DNA from 3 places in the Pantoea sp. SGAir0183 genome. Region 3 is predicted to be linked to each of the others. Evidence: predicted binding sites of a transcription regulator. Region 3 holds the regulator's gene; each other region holds the start of a gene.

Region 1 (5,488 bases), 1.1 Mb from region 3:
ATTTTATTCAGTTCCATCACTCGTTTCCGTTCAGTGGTACCGACTTAACGCCGCGTCGCACGCGGTTTGCGCGCGCCAGGTTTGGATCGGGCCTTCAGGGCTTCAGGCTCAGGCGTCACCGGTTGTTCAATGGCGAACACGGGCAACGCGGCTAACAGCCGGGCACCGTAAGCTTTGCTCAGCAGACGGCGATCGTAAATCACGATTTCGCCATAGCACTGGTGGCTGCGAATTAAGCGCCCGACCTGCTGAATTAACGTAAAGGAGGCGCTGGGCAGGCTTTGCACTTCAAACGGATAGCGTTTGAGACTTTTTAGCCACTCTCCCTCGGTTAAAATTACCGGACTGTCTATGGGCGGGAAAGCGATTTTATGAATGTGCACCTGGCTGAGCAGCTCGCCTTTTAAATCCAGCCCCTCGGCAAAGGACTGCAAACCAATCAGAATGCTGGTTTCGCCCTGTTCTATCCGCTTACGGTGCAGGGCGATCAGCCGGCTACGCGGTTGATCGCCCTGCACCAGCATCATCAGGCGCAACTCGGGCAACGCCTCGACAAATTGCTGCATGGCCCGACCGCTGGCAAAGAGGACCAGAATGCCTTTGTGTTTATCGGTCTGCATTTGCTGGCGAAAAAAGGCCGCCATCTCGGCGATATGGGCTGCTTCATTCGCCATCAGCGGCTCGTAGCGCATCTGCGGGATAACGAGCTTACCCTGGTCGACGTGGCTGAACGGCGAGTCCAGCGCCACGAAGCGGTCCCCGGCCTTTTCATTCAGCCCGGACATCTCCTGCAGGCGGGTAAAACTGTTTAATGAGCGCAGTGTCGCAGAGGTCACCACCACATGCGGGATTTTCCGCCACAGCATTTTTTCCAGTTGATCGCAGACGCGAATGCCTGCGCAGTGAAACAAGAGATGTGCCTGTCCCTCACGCAGCTCGCGGGTAATCCATTTGGAGACGGGTGCACCAGAGGCTTTCTCCATCGCGGCCAGCCGCCACAGTTTGCTGACCGATTCAAACCAGCCAAAGTGGCGGTTAAGCTGCAATAAATTGCGATGCAGACGGACCAGATCAACGCTGCCGGTTTGTTCACTCAGCGCGTTGATCAGTCCCTCCGCCAGCCCGCGCAGCGCATCGCTCAGCTTAAACAGACGCGCGCACAGCGCCAGCACATCCTCAGGCAACGCGCCCAGTACAAAGCGAAACTCGCCGGGCTGATTATGCGCGGGTAACAGCGGGCTCAATGCATCGCTTATCACGGTCAGTAACTCGCGCAGTTCATCACAGTGCGCTTTCAGGCGTTTAGAACTGGCCAGCGGAGGCGGCGACTTGGGCCGCATCTGGCTCATTATCGCCTCGACCAGTTTGACAAACAGATCGAGCTGCAGGCTGGTCCAGCCCGGCGTAATATCCGCGCTCATCTCCAGCGCATCCCGCGCCACGTCGGGCAGATGGTGGCCTTCATCCACCACCAGCATCAGGTTTTTGGCGGGCGGCAATACCGATTCATTTTCCATTGCCGCCATCACCAGCGCGTGGTTGGCGACCACCACATCGACCTGCTCGATCTCACGTCGCGCGATAAAAAACGGACACTCCCGATACCAGCGACAATGCACGCCCAGACAACTGGCTTTATCCGTCGACAGGCGCTGCCACAGGCTGTCGCTGACGTTTTCATCGCTGTGATCGCGCAGGCCATCCCACTGATGGCGATCGAGTGACTTTTGCAGCCGTCCGCACAGGATCTGCTCGTCTTTGGTGCTGCTGACCGCGTCATCATCCAGGTAGAACAGCAAATCAGCCTGCTGATGATCATCCGCCACCAGCGCAGCCAGGTTACGCGGGCAGACGTAACGTCCCCGCCCAAAGGCCGCTGTAAAGGTTAAATCCGGAATGATTTTTTTCAGCAACGGCAAGTCTTTGCTGAAGATTTGATCCTGCAAGGCCACGTTGGCCGTGCTGATCACCAGCCGTTTCTCTTCGGCACGGCTGACGGCGATACCGGGGATCAGATAAGAAAGGGTTTTGCCCACGCCCGTGGGCGCTTCCACGGCCAGGTGACGACCGTCATCACCCGACAGGCATTTTGCCACCTCAGCAATCATCTGACGCTGGGCCGGGCGAGGAATAAAATCGGGCACCTGTTGCTGCAGCGCTTTGTACCACTGTGCTATCTGGCTTTTTATTGCTGCTGTCAGGGCCATGTTCAGATTACCGTGTTACTCATTGGCCTGTATTTTTACACAGTATTGCGGTGTCGTCAGCTTTCAGGTCTGTTTTTTCGTGCCCGCTTCAGAAACGGGCGGCGAGGCGAGCGGGCTGAGCACCGGACAAACCGAGCGGCGCAGTGCATGTTTGATTGCCGATCCCGTTGACCCGGCGCACTCTCGCAGCACATCCGCTACGTCAGCAGCTTAAACATCACCGTGGTCGCGTCCATCTCACCGTGAATGGATTCCGCATAGAGAGGAATAAATCCGGCCACCTGCCAGTTCAGCGCCAGGTAAAGCTCGCTGGCGACATCGCCACGCCGCGTGTCCAGCACCAGTAAGCGTTTCCCCTGCTGGCGTGCCCGCTGCTCTGCCTGCTGCATTAACTGGCGTGCAATGCCCTGCCGCCGCGCGCGGGGATGCACTAATAATTTACTGATCTCGGCCCGGTGTCGGCCATTCGGCATTGCGCTCGCGTTCAGCATAACCGTCGCGACAACCGTGCCATGCTGACGGGCGACCAGCAGCTCACTTTGGCCCTGTTCCAGTCCGGCAAGCTGACGTTGCCAGAACTGATGAATGGCCGCCCGGTCATCGGGATCGATAAACCCGACGCTGGCCCCGTCGGCGACACAGGCCTGTAAAACCTCGACCAGCTCGCTTAACGCCTGGTGCGCCGCACCGGCGCTGAGTGGTTCATAGAGTGTCATGGTTTACATACCACCAGCAGGTAACGCGCACCTTCAGTCAGATGCGCCTGAAAGCCGGATGCGCCCGTAAGATGGAAACGCAGGCTGTCGCCCGGACCGAGTGTCCAGCTCTGCGCGCCCATCGTTACCGTCAGTTGCCCTTGTCGCAGCCAGATATGCTGCTCCATGCCCTGCACGGGCGGCGCATTATAATCAATACGGGCACCCGGTCGCAGCGTTCCCTCAATAAGCTCACATCGGAAGGTGGCCGCAGGCGGCGATACGTTACGGCGAATAAAACCGCTGGCTTCGTCCTGCCAGACCGGTTGGCGATCGCGCGGAATCAGCAGATCGTTACCTTCTTCAACTTCGCTCAACAGGCGTGACATTGTTAAACTGTAAGCGACGCATAAGCGGTTCAGGAGAGCAGCCGTTGGACTGGTTTCAGCGCGCTCAATACGCGATAATGTTGCCCGGCTAATGCCTGTTGCGGTGGATAACTCATCCAGTGACCAGCCCTGTTTTATGCGCAGTTCTGCCAGGCGAGCCGCGAGGCGTTGTTCAGTATTATCAGCAGCCATTTTTATCTCTATTATGAAATTTAATTCTCATAAATGAGATAGGACACCATTTAAGCGCAGCCGTCAAGTTGTACATTTAAAAATTGGTTGTACAACTTAACAGGCTTCGCTATGGTGGTTTCATTCAGGTCAGTGAAAGAGGTAAATATGACCTTATACAGTATCGGCGACGTCGCCGAGCGCTGTGGCATAAATCCGGTTACCTTACGCGCCTGGCAACGACGTTATGGATTATTGAAACCACAACGTACTGAAGGCGGTCATCGACAGTTCGATGAAGAAGATGTTCAGCGCATCCAGGAAATTATGCGCTGGATTGAGAGTGGAGTCCCGGTAGGCAAGGTAAAAGCCCTACTGGAAGGCGGCGATGTTGATACGCATGATGGCTGGACGGCCATGCAGGACGAGCTTATCAGCATACTGCGCCATGTAAGACCGGCAAAGCTACGCAATAAAATCGCCTTAATTGGTCGCGAATATGCAGTCGATTCGTTGATCGATCATGTTTTTATGCCCGTAAGGCAAAAACTCAGCCTTGATCAGAATACGGCCCGCACGATGTGCAGCCTGCTGGACGGCATTCTGATCGACTATGTGGCGTTCTGTCTTGCCAGTAATCGCAAAAAGGCAGGCAAGGAAGCGCTGATCATTGGCTGGGGCATTGAGGATCGAACCCGCATCTGGCTGGAAGGCTGGCGGTTATCCCAGCATGGCTGGCGGATTGATGTGCTGTCAGAACCGCTGGATGTTCCGCGACCGGAGCTGTTTCCCGGGCTGAATATGTTTGTTTTTACGGGGAAAAAACTGACGCGTCGTCAGCAGGAACAACTGTCGCACTGGCAGGAGCAGGGATTCTCTGTGCTTTTGCATGAGGCTCACTGACACAAAAACGCACGCTCGGCACTATGACGGCTGCCTTGCGCGCGCTATCATCCCCGCCTTCCCATCAACACCTTCAGGTTATTTATGAACTGGAAAAAAACCTTTTTCGCCACGCTGTTTGCTATTCTGGCGCTTGGCGGAACCAGTGGGCTGATGCTGGTTGGCTATTCGCTCATCGTCCATTCACGCTAAATCTGCGCTGTAGCCGTTCAAACAGGCGATCGCAGACAATCGCCAACAGTGCGACCAGTAAAGCGCCCTGCAGCACATAGGCGGTATTAAAGCCGCTTAATCCAATAATGATGGGCGATCCCAGGCTTTTTGCCCCTACGGTAGAGGCGATGGCTGCCGTACCGATATTGATAATCACCGACGTGCGCATTCCCGCAATAATCACCGGCGCGGCCAGGGCGAGCTCCACCTGCCATAAGCGCTGCCAACGGCTCATTCCCACCCCTACGGCAATCTCCCGGCTGCTGGCAGGCACGTTGTCCAGCCCTGCTAAGGTGCCCTGAAGGATGGGCAGCAAACCATAGAGCAACAATGCCACGATCGCGGGCCAGGCGCCAAATCCCATCACCGGTATCGCAATGGCCAGCACGGCCACAGGCGGGATGGTCTGACCGGCTGCCGCAATGGTTTCCAGCAGAGGGCGGAAAGCGCGGCCACTGCGACGCGTCGCCAGCACGCCACAGCCGACGCCGATAACGGTTGCCAGCAGACTGGCTACGACCACTAAAAACAGGTGCGCCAGGGTGAGTTGCCAGAAACTGTCCTGCTGGTAGAGTGGGCGCGCAAGTTCAGGAAACCAGGCGGCAAACAGCGGGCCACTGTAGGGCATCGCCCAGAGCAGTCCCAGATAGAGCAGCACCAGCCACAGTAGCGGATCGGCTAACCGTCGCATCGGCCCGTCTCCGCATGATGCAGCAGGTCAGCGAAGTGAAGCACACCAAGCGGGCGGTGATCGCCATCGACTACCGGCAATTTATCGGTGCCGCGACTGATAAACTGCGACAGCGCCTCACGTAACGTCAGATCTGCCCTGAGCGGTTCTGCTTCCAGCCATTCGCCATGACGCACCACGCTGCCGACCTGTCCGAGCGCCAGTAGCCGCAGTCCTCTT
Region 2 (5,488 bases), 750 kb from region 3:
TGCCCAGTACCTGCTGGCCCTGCCACTCGCCCATGCACACAACGCCCGTATCCGGAATCGCTCCCGCATCTGAACCGGCTTCCGGGCTCGTCAGGGCGAAACAGGGGATTTCATCGCCACGCGCCAGACGCGGTAGATAGTGGTCTTTCTGTTTTTCCGTTCCGTAATGTTGCAGCAGTTCGCCAGGGCCCAGTGAGTTAGGCACGCCCACGGTAATCGCCAGAATGCCTGAGACGCCGGCCAGTTTCTGCAACACGCGCGCCTGTGCATAGGCAGAGAACTCCAGGCCGCCGTACTCTTTCTTGATGATCATGGCAAAGAAGCGATGGGCTTTCAGATGCGCCCACAGTTCTGGCGGCATATCGGCCAGTTCATGGGTAATCTGGAAATCATTTGCCAGACGACAGGCTTCTTCTACCGGCCCGTCAAGAAACGCCTGTTCTTCCGGCGTCAGTCGCGGTTGCGGGTAGTTATGCAGTTTCTGCCAGTCGGGTTTGCCCTGAAACAGGTCGCCTTCCCACCAGGTAGTGCCCGCATCGATCGCCTCTTTTTCCGTACGAGACATCGGCGGCATCACCTGCTGAAAGCGGTGCAGCATTGGTTTGGAAAACAGGCTGCGGCGCAGGCTGGTGAGATTCAGCGGTAACAGGATAATCGCCAGCGGCACAAGCAGCCACGGCGTCCAGAGATGGACCACCGCCATTGCTGCGGTCCACAGCAACAGGATGACGCTGCTGAGCAGCAGCGAGATGCGGTGATAGAACAGTGCGCCAGTCAGCAGCACTGTCGCAAGAATCGAGACAACCATCATAATGAAGTGCTCCGTAAGTAGTAAGAGGTCTGACCTGTTATGATGAAGGTGTAATTCAGATGAGGGCATTTATCAATTTGTTTACATCGCAATTACAACCTGACTCACAAAATCAGCGAAAGCGCGAGCAACGCCCAGGCTGTGGTCGCGAAAAAGCGCGGCGCGAAAAGGATCCGGCGGCGTGATGCTATGCGTGCGTTAGCCATTCCGTTAAACTTGCTGCGATTACTCTCTCCTACAAAGGACAAGTCTATGTATCAGGACATTATTCGTTCAGAGCTCAACGAAGCTGCAGAAACGTTGAATAACTTTCTGAGTGACGACGCGAACATTCATACCATCCAGCGTGCAGCGGTGATGTTGGCGGACAGCTTCAAAGCGGGCGGCAAAGTGCTCTCCTGTGGCAACGGCGGATCACACTGTGATGCGATGCATTTTGCGGAGGAACTGACGGGCCGTTACCGTGAAAATCGTCCGGGCTACCCGGCGATTGCCATTTCAGACGTCAGCCACCTTTCCTGTGTGAGTAATGATTTTGGTTATGACCATGTCTTTTCCCGTTATGTAGAAGCGGTAGGGCGCCCGGGCGACGTGTTGCTGGGGATTTCAACCTCAGGTAACTCGGCTAATATCATCAAAGCCGTTGAAGCGGCGCGCGCCCAGGGGATGAAAGTGATCACGCTGACCGGTAAAGATGGCGGTAAAATGGCCGGCAGCGCGGACATTGAAATTCGTGTGCCCCATTTCGGTTATGCTGACCGTATTCAGGAGATCCACATCAAAGTGATTCATATCCTGATGCTGCTGATTGAAAAAGAGATGGTCAGGTAACAGCGTGTGTCGCCTCCTGACCGACAGGAGGCTTTTACTCTAAGGCGGTTGCTATGTGCGAATTGCTCGGGATGAGCGCTAACGTTCCCACCGATATTTGTTTTAGTTTCACCGGACTGGTGCAGCGCGGCGGCGGAACAGGGCCGCATAAAGACGGCTGGGGCATTACGTTTTATGAAGATAAAGGGTGCCGCACCTTTAAAGATCCCTTGCCGAGTTTTAATTCCCCCATTGCGCGCCTGGTGCAGGAATATCCCATCAAATCCCACTCCGTCGTGGCGCACATTCGCCAGGCGAATCGCGGCCCGGTTTCGCTGGAAAATACGCACCCCTTTACCCGGGAGTTATGGGGACGCAACTGGACCTATGCCCACAACGGACAACTGAAAGGTTACCGGCAACTGGAAACCGGCACGTTTCGGCCGGTAGGCGAAACCGACAGCGAAAAGGCCTTTTGCTGGATTCTGCATAAGCTGGCCACGCGCTATCCGCGCACGCCGGGAAACTGGCCTGCGGTCTTCCGCTACATCGGCGAGCTGGCGAGCGAGCTGCGGCAAAAGGGCGTGTTCAACATGTTGCTGTCGGACGGGCGCTATCTGATGGCCTTCTGCTCGACCAATCTGTTCTGGATCACTCGCCGTGCCCCTTTTGGCCGGGCGCAGTTGCTCGATCAGGATGTGGAAATTGATTTCCAGAAACATACCGGGGCGAACGACGTGGTCACGGTCATTGCCACACAGCCGCTGACGGGGAATGAAACCTGGCACCGGATCGTGCCAGGCGAGTGGGCCTTATTTTACCTTGGAGAGCGCCAGGAACGACTGTGATGCCGCTTCGGGTTGGGTGATGACCGGGCTGCTGTTCATCACATATCTGCCGCTGGCGACATTGACTGTCGGCGGTTGATGATACTTCGCAAAGTAGACATAACCCGGCTGAAGCTGCTTCCAGAAATCCGCGTAGGTCGAATAACGATGGCGCTGCATGTTGCTGTCCGTCATGCGGAACGGATAAATTGCAATATTCACTTCCTGCTGACCATTACGCAATGCCGCGTTCACATACGTGAAAATCTGATCCATATAGGCATTGGTCATGGCATAGCAGCCAATCGACTTACAGTCGCCGTGAATCATCAGGTAGTTGCCGCTGTAGCCCTGGTCACGGTCGTATTGATTCGGAAAGCCAATATTAATCGCGCGATAGAAACGGCTGTCCGGTTTAAGCTGATTCAGTTTTACGCTGTAGAAACCTTCCGGGCTTTTAAAATCGCCTTCACGGCGTTTTGGACCCAGACCGCCCGAAAAATTGCAGATGCGGTAAGTATCCAGCAAGCGGTATTCGTTACCAATCTTGCCGTACAGCTCAAGTGTCCGCTCTTCCTTAAAGATCTGAATATAAACCGGCGTGCCGATTAGCTGTTTCTTTAACTCTTTACTCACAGGGGCCAGTTGCTGAACCGGCTCGGGAGTCATTGCCATGCTGAGGGCTGGCAGTAAAAGCATCGCAAACAGAAGTGCGATTTTGCCCATGCTGTGTATACCTTGAAGTGAAGAAGAACAATGGCGCGTTATGTGCGCCTCTGTTTGCATTATCGGAACTTTCCGCTACCGCAGCGCAACATTAAACATTGTCTGTTTTTTTAGCAATACAGCACCGCGCAAAATGTCCATTTCTTTGGCGGAATGACGCCAAAAATTTGTAAACTTTGTCTGTTATTGCAAGAAATATTGCACAAGCCTTTCCGAACTGTATACTTATCCAGTGCTGGAGGGGCGATGCGTAAGATCATTCATGTTGATATGGACTGCTTTTTTGCGGCGGTGGAAATGCGTGACGATCCCTCATTACGCGATATTCCCATGGCCATCGGCGGCAGCCGCGATCGACGTGGCGTTATCAGTACCGCTAATTATCCGGCCCGCAAATATGGCGTACGCAGCGCGATGCCGACCGGTATGGCCTTAAAGCTTTGTCCGCATCTGCGTCTACTGCCCGGACGGTATGACGTCTATAAAGAAGCCTCCAGTCAGATCCGTGCCATCTTTTCGCGTTATACCTCGCTCATTGAGCCACTCTCACTGGACGAAGCCTATCTGGATGTTACCGACAGCCAGCACTGTCAGGGATCGGCCACGCTTATCGCGCAGGACATCCGCGCCACCATTTTTCGCGAAACGCAGCTCACTGCCTCTGCGGGCATCGCGCCCATAAAATTCCTTGCCAAGATCGCCTCCGATTTAAACAAGCCTGATGGTCAGTATGTGATTACACCGGCCCAGATGTCCGATTTCTTGCTGGCCTTACCGCTGGCAAAAATTCCCGGTGTAGGAAAAGTTTCAGCAAAAAAGCTCGAAGAGCTGGGTCTGCACACCTGCGCGGACGTGCAAAAAGCCGATTTGGCGCTGCTGCTTAAGCGTTTTGGCAAGTTCGGCAGAGTGTTATGGGAGCGCAGTCACGGCATTGACGAACGGGGCGTGGTGGTTGAACGCGAACGAAAATCGCTGGGTGTTGAGCGGACGCTGGCTGACGATATCGACAGTTGGGAGCGCTGTCTGGAAATTATTGATTACCTCTATGCCGAGCTTGATCGTCGCCTGACGCAGATTCGACCCGATAAGCACATTGCGCGCCAGGGCGTGAAGCTGAAGTTTAGTGATTTCCAGCAGACCACTCAGGAACATGTCTGGCCCGTGCTCAATAAAGAGGACATGATTGCCGTGGCCCGTAAGACCTGGGACGAGCGCCGCGCCGGACGTGGCGTCCGGCTGGTGGGGTTGCATGTGACGCTGGTGGATCCGCAGCTGGAGAGACAGTTGCTGCTGGGATTATAGAGGGGGCGCTTTCGTGTTGAGTGGGGGGATTACGGTTGTGCTCCGGCTCCATGAAACCCCTGCCTGTGGGATCGTGTTACTGATTTGGTGTGGTGTTATCTGAGGATTTGTCTGTTTGCCCAAGGGGCGGGGGTGATTACTGTCGTACACCGGGAGTTTTCCGCCCGCCAGGCGACAGGGAGTTTCAGCCAGTCCGTGCAGGCGGCCGGGTTAAGGGGCTTGCGCCAGCCCCTTAACAATCCCGGCGGCCGTCAGCCGTCGCTGTTCCTTCGTCACTCACTGCGGCCTGACGGACCGTCCGGATGCGCCCTCCCTGGCGCAGCCGTCCTCGTCGCGGCATCCCTGCCGCTCCGTCCTGGCCTCCGTTCCCTCCTCAGCGCGCCGGATGTCGGCAGGAAACCCCTGCCTGTGGGATTGTGTTACTGATGTGGTGTTGTCTGAGGATTTGTCTGTTTGCCCAAGGGGCGGGGGTGATTACGGTCGTACACCGGGAGTTTTCCGCCCGCCAGGCGACAGGGAGTTTCAGCCTGTCCGTGCAGGCGGCCGGGTTAAGGGGCTCGCGTCAGCCCCTTAACAATCCCGGCGGCCGCTCTTTCTTTAGCGCGCCGGATGCCGCCAGGAAACCTCTGCCTGTGTGATCGTGTTACTGATGTGGTGTTGTCTGAGGATTTGTCTGTTTGCCCAAGGGGCGGGGGTGATTACGGTCGTGCACCAGGAGTTTTCCGCCCGCCAGGCGATGGCAGTTTCAGCCTGTCCGTGCTGGCGGCCGGGTTAAGGGGCTCGCGCCAGCCCCTTAACAATCCCGGCGGCCGGCAGCCGTCGCTGTTCCTTCGTCTCTCACTGCGGCCTGACGGACCGTCCGGATGCGCCGTCCCTGGCGCAGCCGTCCTCTGCGCGGCATCCCTGCCGCTCCGTCCTGGCCTCCGTTCCCTCCTCAGCGCGCCGGATGTCGGCAGAAAACCCCCCGCCTGTCAGTCCTGGTTTCTTTTAAAAGCGGGTGTTGTCTGTAGTG
Region 3 (5,488 bases):
GTCCATATGGCTGCGGTGGCAAGGCACATAAACAATTTCATGCCCGTCCTGCGCCAGCTGACGTACCCGCTCACCGCCGTTAACGTTGATCCCCTGATAGAGTCGGCTCCAGAGCCAGCCCATCACGCGGTCGGTGATACGAATCGCTTCGTAGGAAAAGTTGGCCGCAATTTCTTCCATCATTTCAATGGCGTTTTGCTGCGCTTTCTCATGGGAGATTTTCTTGCTACGCGCCTCGTCTTCCACAGCTTTTTCAATCGCCTTCGACTGCAACAGGCGATTGAATAAATCCTGGCGAGCCGGCAGGCGCGGTCCCACCGCAGCCAGGCGCTGACGGGCAAAATGGATGCGCGCTACGCGAGCCAGCTTCTGCGCAATCGACTTGTCGGTACCGTGTTCGGTCGCCATACGACGCAGGGAGACCGTGGGCGAAAAACGCACAAAACTGTCGCGGCCATGCCAGAGAACGGCAAAGAATTTTTGAATGCCGTTAAGGAGCCGCAAATGAGGCGGATGATCGTCGCCCTGGACTTCCCGACCTGGCGCACGGCCAAACATGACTGAAACCGGTAACATCTGAACATCAAGTTCAGGGTTGCTGCGGTGCAGATCAAGATACTCGTGGAAGATTTTGACCGATTCAAGGCTGGGCACGAAATAGGGGAACACACGCGGACCGTCATTAATAAAGACATGACGCGGCAACAGGGCGCCGTCTATCTCCAGCGGAATAAGCGGATCAGGCAGATCGTGCCGGATGCACTGCGCGCGTAAAGTCAGGAGATCGGCCTTTGAATCATAAGGCAGGACATACATAATAGGCCGGGTAGGATCCAGCCCATGTTCGGAGACGGGATCAGCCGGAATGGCCTTACTCTTTACCAGAAATGAAAGGGGTAAGTTCAGCAATTTATAAAAAATTTTACGCCAACCTGACATAGACAACATGAAGCCTCTTGTTAGCAAAGCGGCGCAAGCATATCAGAACGCGCAGCAAAAATCTGTGACAGCGACAATTGTGCGCTGCCCGGTATTGACGTCAATCCTTTGAAAAGAGTTCCTTTATCATGACAAATAATGTCACCGGCATTACCCGGATTGTGAAAGCGGCTGGCTACTCATGGCAAGGTCTTCGCGCCGCCTGGCAGCATGAAGCTGCCTTCCGCCAGGAAGCCGTAATTTCACTGGCGGCAATTATCCTGGCCTGCTGGCTGGATGTCGATACTATTTCGCGCATCCTGATGATTGGCGCGGTCATGCTGGTGATGATTGTTGAAGTTCTGAACAGCGCCATCGAAGCGGTGGTGGACCGCACAGGGCAGGAACGTCATCCTCTTGCCGGCCGAGCCAAAGATATGGGATCGGCCGCTGTTTTGCTGGCAATAGTACTGGCCCTGTTCGTTTGGGGAACGCTACTTTGGTCGCATTTGCGATAAGCATTCCATCTCCCGTCAAATTACTGATTTTGGCCTGACTTTTGGTTTCCATTTCACCAATACCTGTATATACTCACAGCGACTGTATAAACAACCAGGGGGCGGGATGAAAGCATTAACCAGCAGGCAGCAACAGGTCTACGACTTGATTCGCGACCACATTAATCAAACGGGCATGCCGCCTACGCGTGCAGAAATTGCTGCGCAACTGGGCTTCCGCTCACCTAACGCGGCAGAAGAGCATCTGAAAGCGCTGTCGCGTAAAGGCGTGATTGAAATCGTCTCTGGTGCGTCCCGCGGTATCCGTTTGTTAATGGAAGAAGAACCTTCAGACGGTCTGCCACTCATTGGGCGCGTTGCGGCGGGTGAGCCGTTGCTGGCCCAGGAACATATCGAAACCCACTACAAAGTGGATCCAGACATGTTCAAGCCCTCTGCCGATTTCCTGCTGCGCGTTAGCGGCATGTCAATGAAAGACATTGGCATCATGGATGGCGATCTGCTGGCCGTGCATAAAACGCAGGAAGTGCGTAATGGTCAGGTGGTGGTAGCGCGCATTGATGACGAAGTCACCGTGAAGCGCTGGAAAAAGCAGGGATCAGTGGTGCATCTGTTACCTGAAAATACGGATTTTGAGCCTATCATTGTCGATACACGTGCGCAGTCGCTGACGGTTGAAGGTCTGGCGGTTGGCATCGTACGTAACGGTGAGTGGTTGTAACTCTTCTTAAGGTTGGCTCTTTACGTCAACCTTGACGTTACCCAGTCTGCCCCTGTTTTGCCGCTGTGGGTTCATCTGCAACACCAGCGGCGCATTGCACGGACGTTACATGCGCTTCCTGACAGCTACCGATAAAAAACTGTGGCGGCTGGCGCTGCCCATGATCCTGTCAAATATCACCGTTCCTCTGCTCGGCTTAGTCGATACAGCCGTTATTGGCCATCTCGACAGCCCGGTTTATCTGGGCGGCGTTGCGGTCGGGACGACCGTTACCAGTTTCATCTTCATGCTGCTGCTTTTTCTGCGGATGAGTACGACAGGCCTGACGGCTCAGGCGTTTGGCGCGGGCGATAAAACGGCGCTGGCGCGCGCATTGGCACAGCCCCTGATCATTGCCTTACTGGCCGGCAGCCTGTTTATTGCCCTGCGTCATCCTGTTACGGCATTAGCAATCCGCTTTATCGGCGGAGAGGCCGCCGTGCTTGAGCAGGCTGCGCTGTTTATCCATATTCGCTGGCTCAGTGCGCCCGCCATGCTGGCTAACCTGGTGATTCTGGGCTGGCTGCTGGGCGTACAGTATGCCAGAGCGCCGGTCATCCTGCTGGTGGTGGGCAACGTTATCAATATTCTGCTGGACCTCTGGCTGGTGCTGGGGCTGCACTGGGGCGTAGCCGGGGCTGCAGCCGCGACGGCTATCGCGGAATATGCGACGTTGCTGGTCGGGGCACTTATGGTCTGGCGCGTGCTGGCGCTGCGCGGCATCACGCTGCACAGTCTGGTCCATAGCTGGCGTGGCGATATCCACCGCCTGCTTCGCCTGAATCGCGATATCCTGCTGCGTACCTTACTGTTACAGCTTTGCTTTGCCTCTCTGACCGTGCTGGGAACGCGTATCGGACCTGATGTGGTGGCGGTAAATGCCATCCTGCTGATGTTCATGACGTTTACCGCCTATGCGCTGGATGGCTTTGCTTACGCCGTCGAAGCCTTTGCTGGTGAGGCACACGGCGCAAAGGACGGCAGCAGGTTGCAACTGGTATGGATTGCTGCCTGCCGTCAGGCACTGTCAGTCGCGCTGTTTTTCTCCCTGGTCTATGCTGTTTGTGGCTATCAGATCGTGGCTCTCCTGACATCGATTCCCGCACTTCAACAGGCGGCTGACCGTTTTCTGCCGTGGCAGGTTGTCATGCCGCTGGTTGGCGTCTGGTGCTATCTGCTGGATGGCATGTTTATTGGTGCGACCCGCGGAAGAGAAATGCGCAACAGTATGGCGATTGCCGCACTGGGCTATTTCCTGACGCTGTTAACCGTGCCTTTTGTCGGTAATCACGGTCTATGGCTGGCGATAGCCGTTTTTCTGGCGCTTCGCGGCCTGTCACTTTGGCTGGTCTGGCGCAGGCACTGGCGCAATGGCACCTGGTTTAGCGCCTGAGCAACTTGCCTGAAATATGACGCAGGATACATAAAATTTTCATTTTTTCCGGCAAAACTGAAATTAGCTACTACAATTATCTTTGAATGGCGCTATTAAGCAGCGCTTTATATCGTAATTTTGCCTGATGGCAAAATAAAACGAAATCGAAGGATGACGTGGAGGTCTGCAATGAATAAAGACGAAGCGAGTGGTAACTGGAAACAGTTCAAAGGAAAAATGAAAGAGAAATGGGGCAAGCTGACCGATGATGACATGCAAGTCATTGAAGGTAAACGCGATCAGCTGGTCGGCAAAATTCAGGAACGTTACGGCTACGCGAAAGATCAGGCGGAGAAAGAAGTAACGGACTGGGAAGGTCACAACAAGGATTACCGCTGGTAATCACGTTATTCAGGGATGCTCCTACCCGGGCCGGTACGCTCATGCCGGCCAGACCGCACAAGGATGTGCAATTAACTTCGTTTACTGCGTTTCTTCCCGTCAGCCTGATGGTCATGATCACAATGTTCATGCTGTTCACAGGCTTCAACTTCCGCACAGTTTTCACATAACCCGTGCGCCTCTATCACGCTATGCCGTAGGACGAAGCTTGCCTCCTGCGCCAGCGATGCGATGATTTTTTCTGCGCCCTGCGCCTGCTTTTCCGTGACCACTGCACAGCGATCGCAGACCAGCATCACCGATGTATGGGCGGGTGCGTCGAAATGGTGACACATCACATAGCTGTTATTGGACTCGACGCGGTGGATAAAACCCTGCTCAAGAAGAAAATCCAGCGCACGGTAGACGGTAGGAGGCTTGGCCTGGGGCTCACTGACACGCAACTGATCAAGCAGGTCATAAGCACTGATCGATCCTGGCTGTCCGGCCATCAACCGCAGGACCTCTGCGCGCTGGGTCGTCAGGCGTACACCGCGCTGTAAACACAGTTTCTCAGCCTGGGTCATGATTTGCTCTGGCGTCATGGTTGACATGGAATTTCTCCGTTTGACAGGTGATGTTATCTTATCACATTAATGATACGTACGATGCACCTTGCCTGTCTGCACCTCCTCCCTTTGTCCGTGCTTATCTGTTCCTTACGACTTTGCGCCCGTCTGCGAGGCCAATATATGTCAGAATGTTTGTAAATATTTTTTCCTTTTGCTTTACATCTCACTGAGTTAAGAACTAATGTTTAAAAGTTCTTAATAAAGTGCTGGTCCCGGCCTCCTTCTGTTAACGCTTTTTGGACGGTAACCAGACATAACGGATCGAAAAATAATCAATCAATGGAATTGCGCCACTATTTACTCTGAATTCACAGCAATAAAGCGTTAGCCATCCTCCACAATGGGGCTAACAAACTATTCGGTCGTTAATGTTTTAACGGCAATTTTTCAGGTGATGATAAGCAAATGGCAAAATTAACCGTCCCACGTTCCGTTCTGGTTTTCCCTGCAGTGTTTAATGCTCTGGTTTTTTCATCATCCGCGCTGGCCGCGGGAACCTGGTACGATGCCCGTAACGATGCAATGGGGGGAACGGGCGTGGCGTCCTCTACCTACGGGTCTGCCGTTTTAGCTAACCCGGCGTTAATGACCAAAGCGAAGCCCGATGACAACGTCAGCATCATTTTTCCCAGTGCGGGCGCGCAAATTACTGATAAAGACAAAATGGTCGATAAGATCGATAACATTACTGACACGGTAAATCGCTATCAGGATCTGTTTGATAATGCCTCGACGTTAGAGCTGCTGCGCCGTATTCCTGAGATACAGGCTGCGTCAGGGGATCTGGCCAATACGCTCAGAGATTTACGCGGTAACAAAGCCAACGCGACAGCAGGTGTCGCGATTGCAGTCACCGTTCCGAATGAAACGCTGCCTTTTGCCTTTGTCACCAAAGCCTATGGTA

Evidence for each region. The regulator LexA, encoded in region 3, represses DNA repair genes until DNA is damaged. The targets are predictions, from matches to a motif close to TNCTGTATGTACATACAGNA.
Region 1: the regulator LexA is predicted to act here: its motif matches at 2,233-2,252, upstream of dinG (ATP-dependent DNA helicase DinG).
Region 2: the regulator LexA is predicted to act here: its motif matches at 3,390-3,409, upstream of dinB (DNA polymerase IV).

What each region holds. Positions count from the first base shown of each region.
Region 1 covers NZ_CP028053.1:3,020,529-3,026,016, forward strand. The annotation lists gene ybiB (DNA-binding protein YbiB) at 1-17, opposite strand, end outside; gene dinG (ATP-dependent DNA helicase DinG) at 45-2,207, opposite strand; gene C1N59_RS14035 (GNAT family N-acetyltransferase) at 2,405-2,923, opposite strand; gene C1N59_RS14040 (helix-turn-helix domain-containing protein) at 2,920-3,483, opposite strand; gene C1N59_RS14045 (MerR family transcriptional regulator) at 3,631-4,365, shown strand; gene C1N59_RS14050 (ABC transporter permease) at 4,538-5,269, opposite strand; gene C1N59_RS14055 (ABC transporter ATP-binding protein) at 5,257-5,488, opposite strand, start outside.
Region 2 covers NZ_CP028053.1:3,401,477-3,406,964, reverse strand. The annotation lists gene fadE (acyl-CoA dehydrogenase FadE) at 1-811, opposite strand, end outside; gene lpcA (D-sedoheptulose 7-phosphate isomerase) at 1,064-1,642, shown strand; gene C1N59_RS15875 (class II glutamine amidotransferase) at 1,696-2,469, shown strand; gene dpaA (peptidoglycan meso-diaminopimelic acid protein amidase) at 2,434-3,174, opposite strand; gene dinB (DNA polymerase IV) at 3,421-4,476, shown strand.
Region 3 covers NZ_CP028053.1:4,156,007-4,161,494, reverse strand. The annotation lists gene plsB (glycerol-3-phosphate 1-O-acyltransferase PlsB) at 1-939, opposite strand, end outside; gene C1N59_RS19390 (diacylglycerol kinase) at 1,068-1,436, shown strand; gene lexA (transcriptional repressor LexA) at 1,543-2,157, shown strand; gene dinF (MATE family efflux transporter DinF) at 2,267-3,589, shown strand; gene C1N59_RS19375 (CsbD family protein) at 3,761-3,973, shown strand; gene zur (zinc uptake transcriptional repressor Zur) at 4,045-4,566, opposite strand; gene C1N59_RS19365 (conjugal transfer protein TraF) at 4,990-5,488, shown strand, end outside.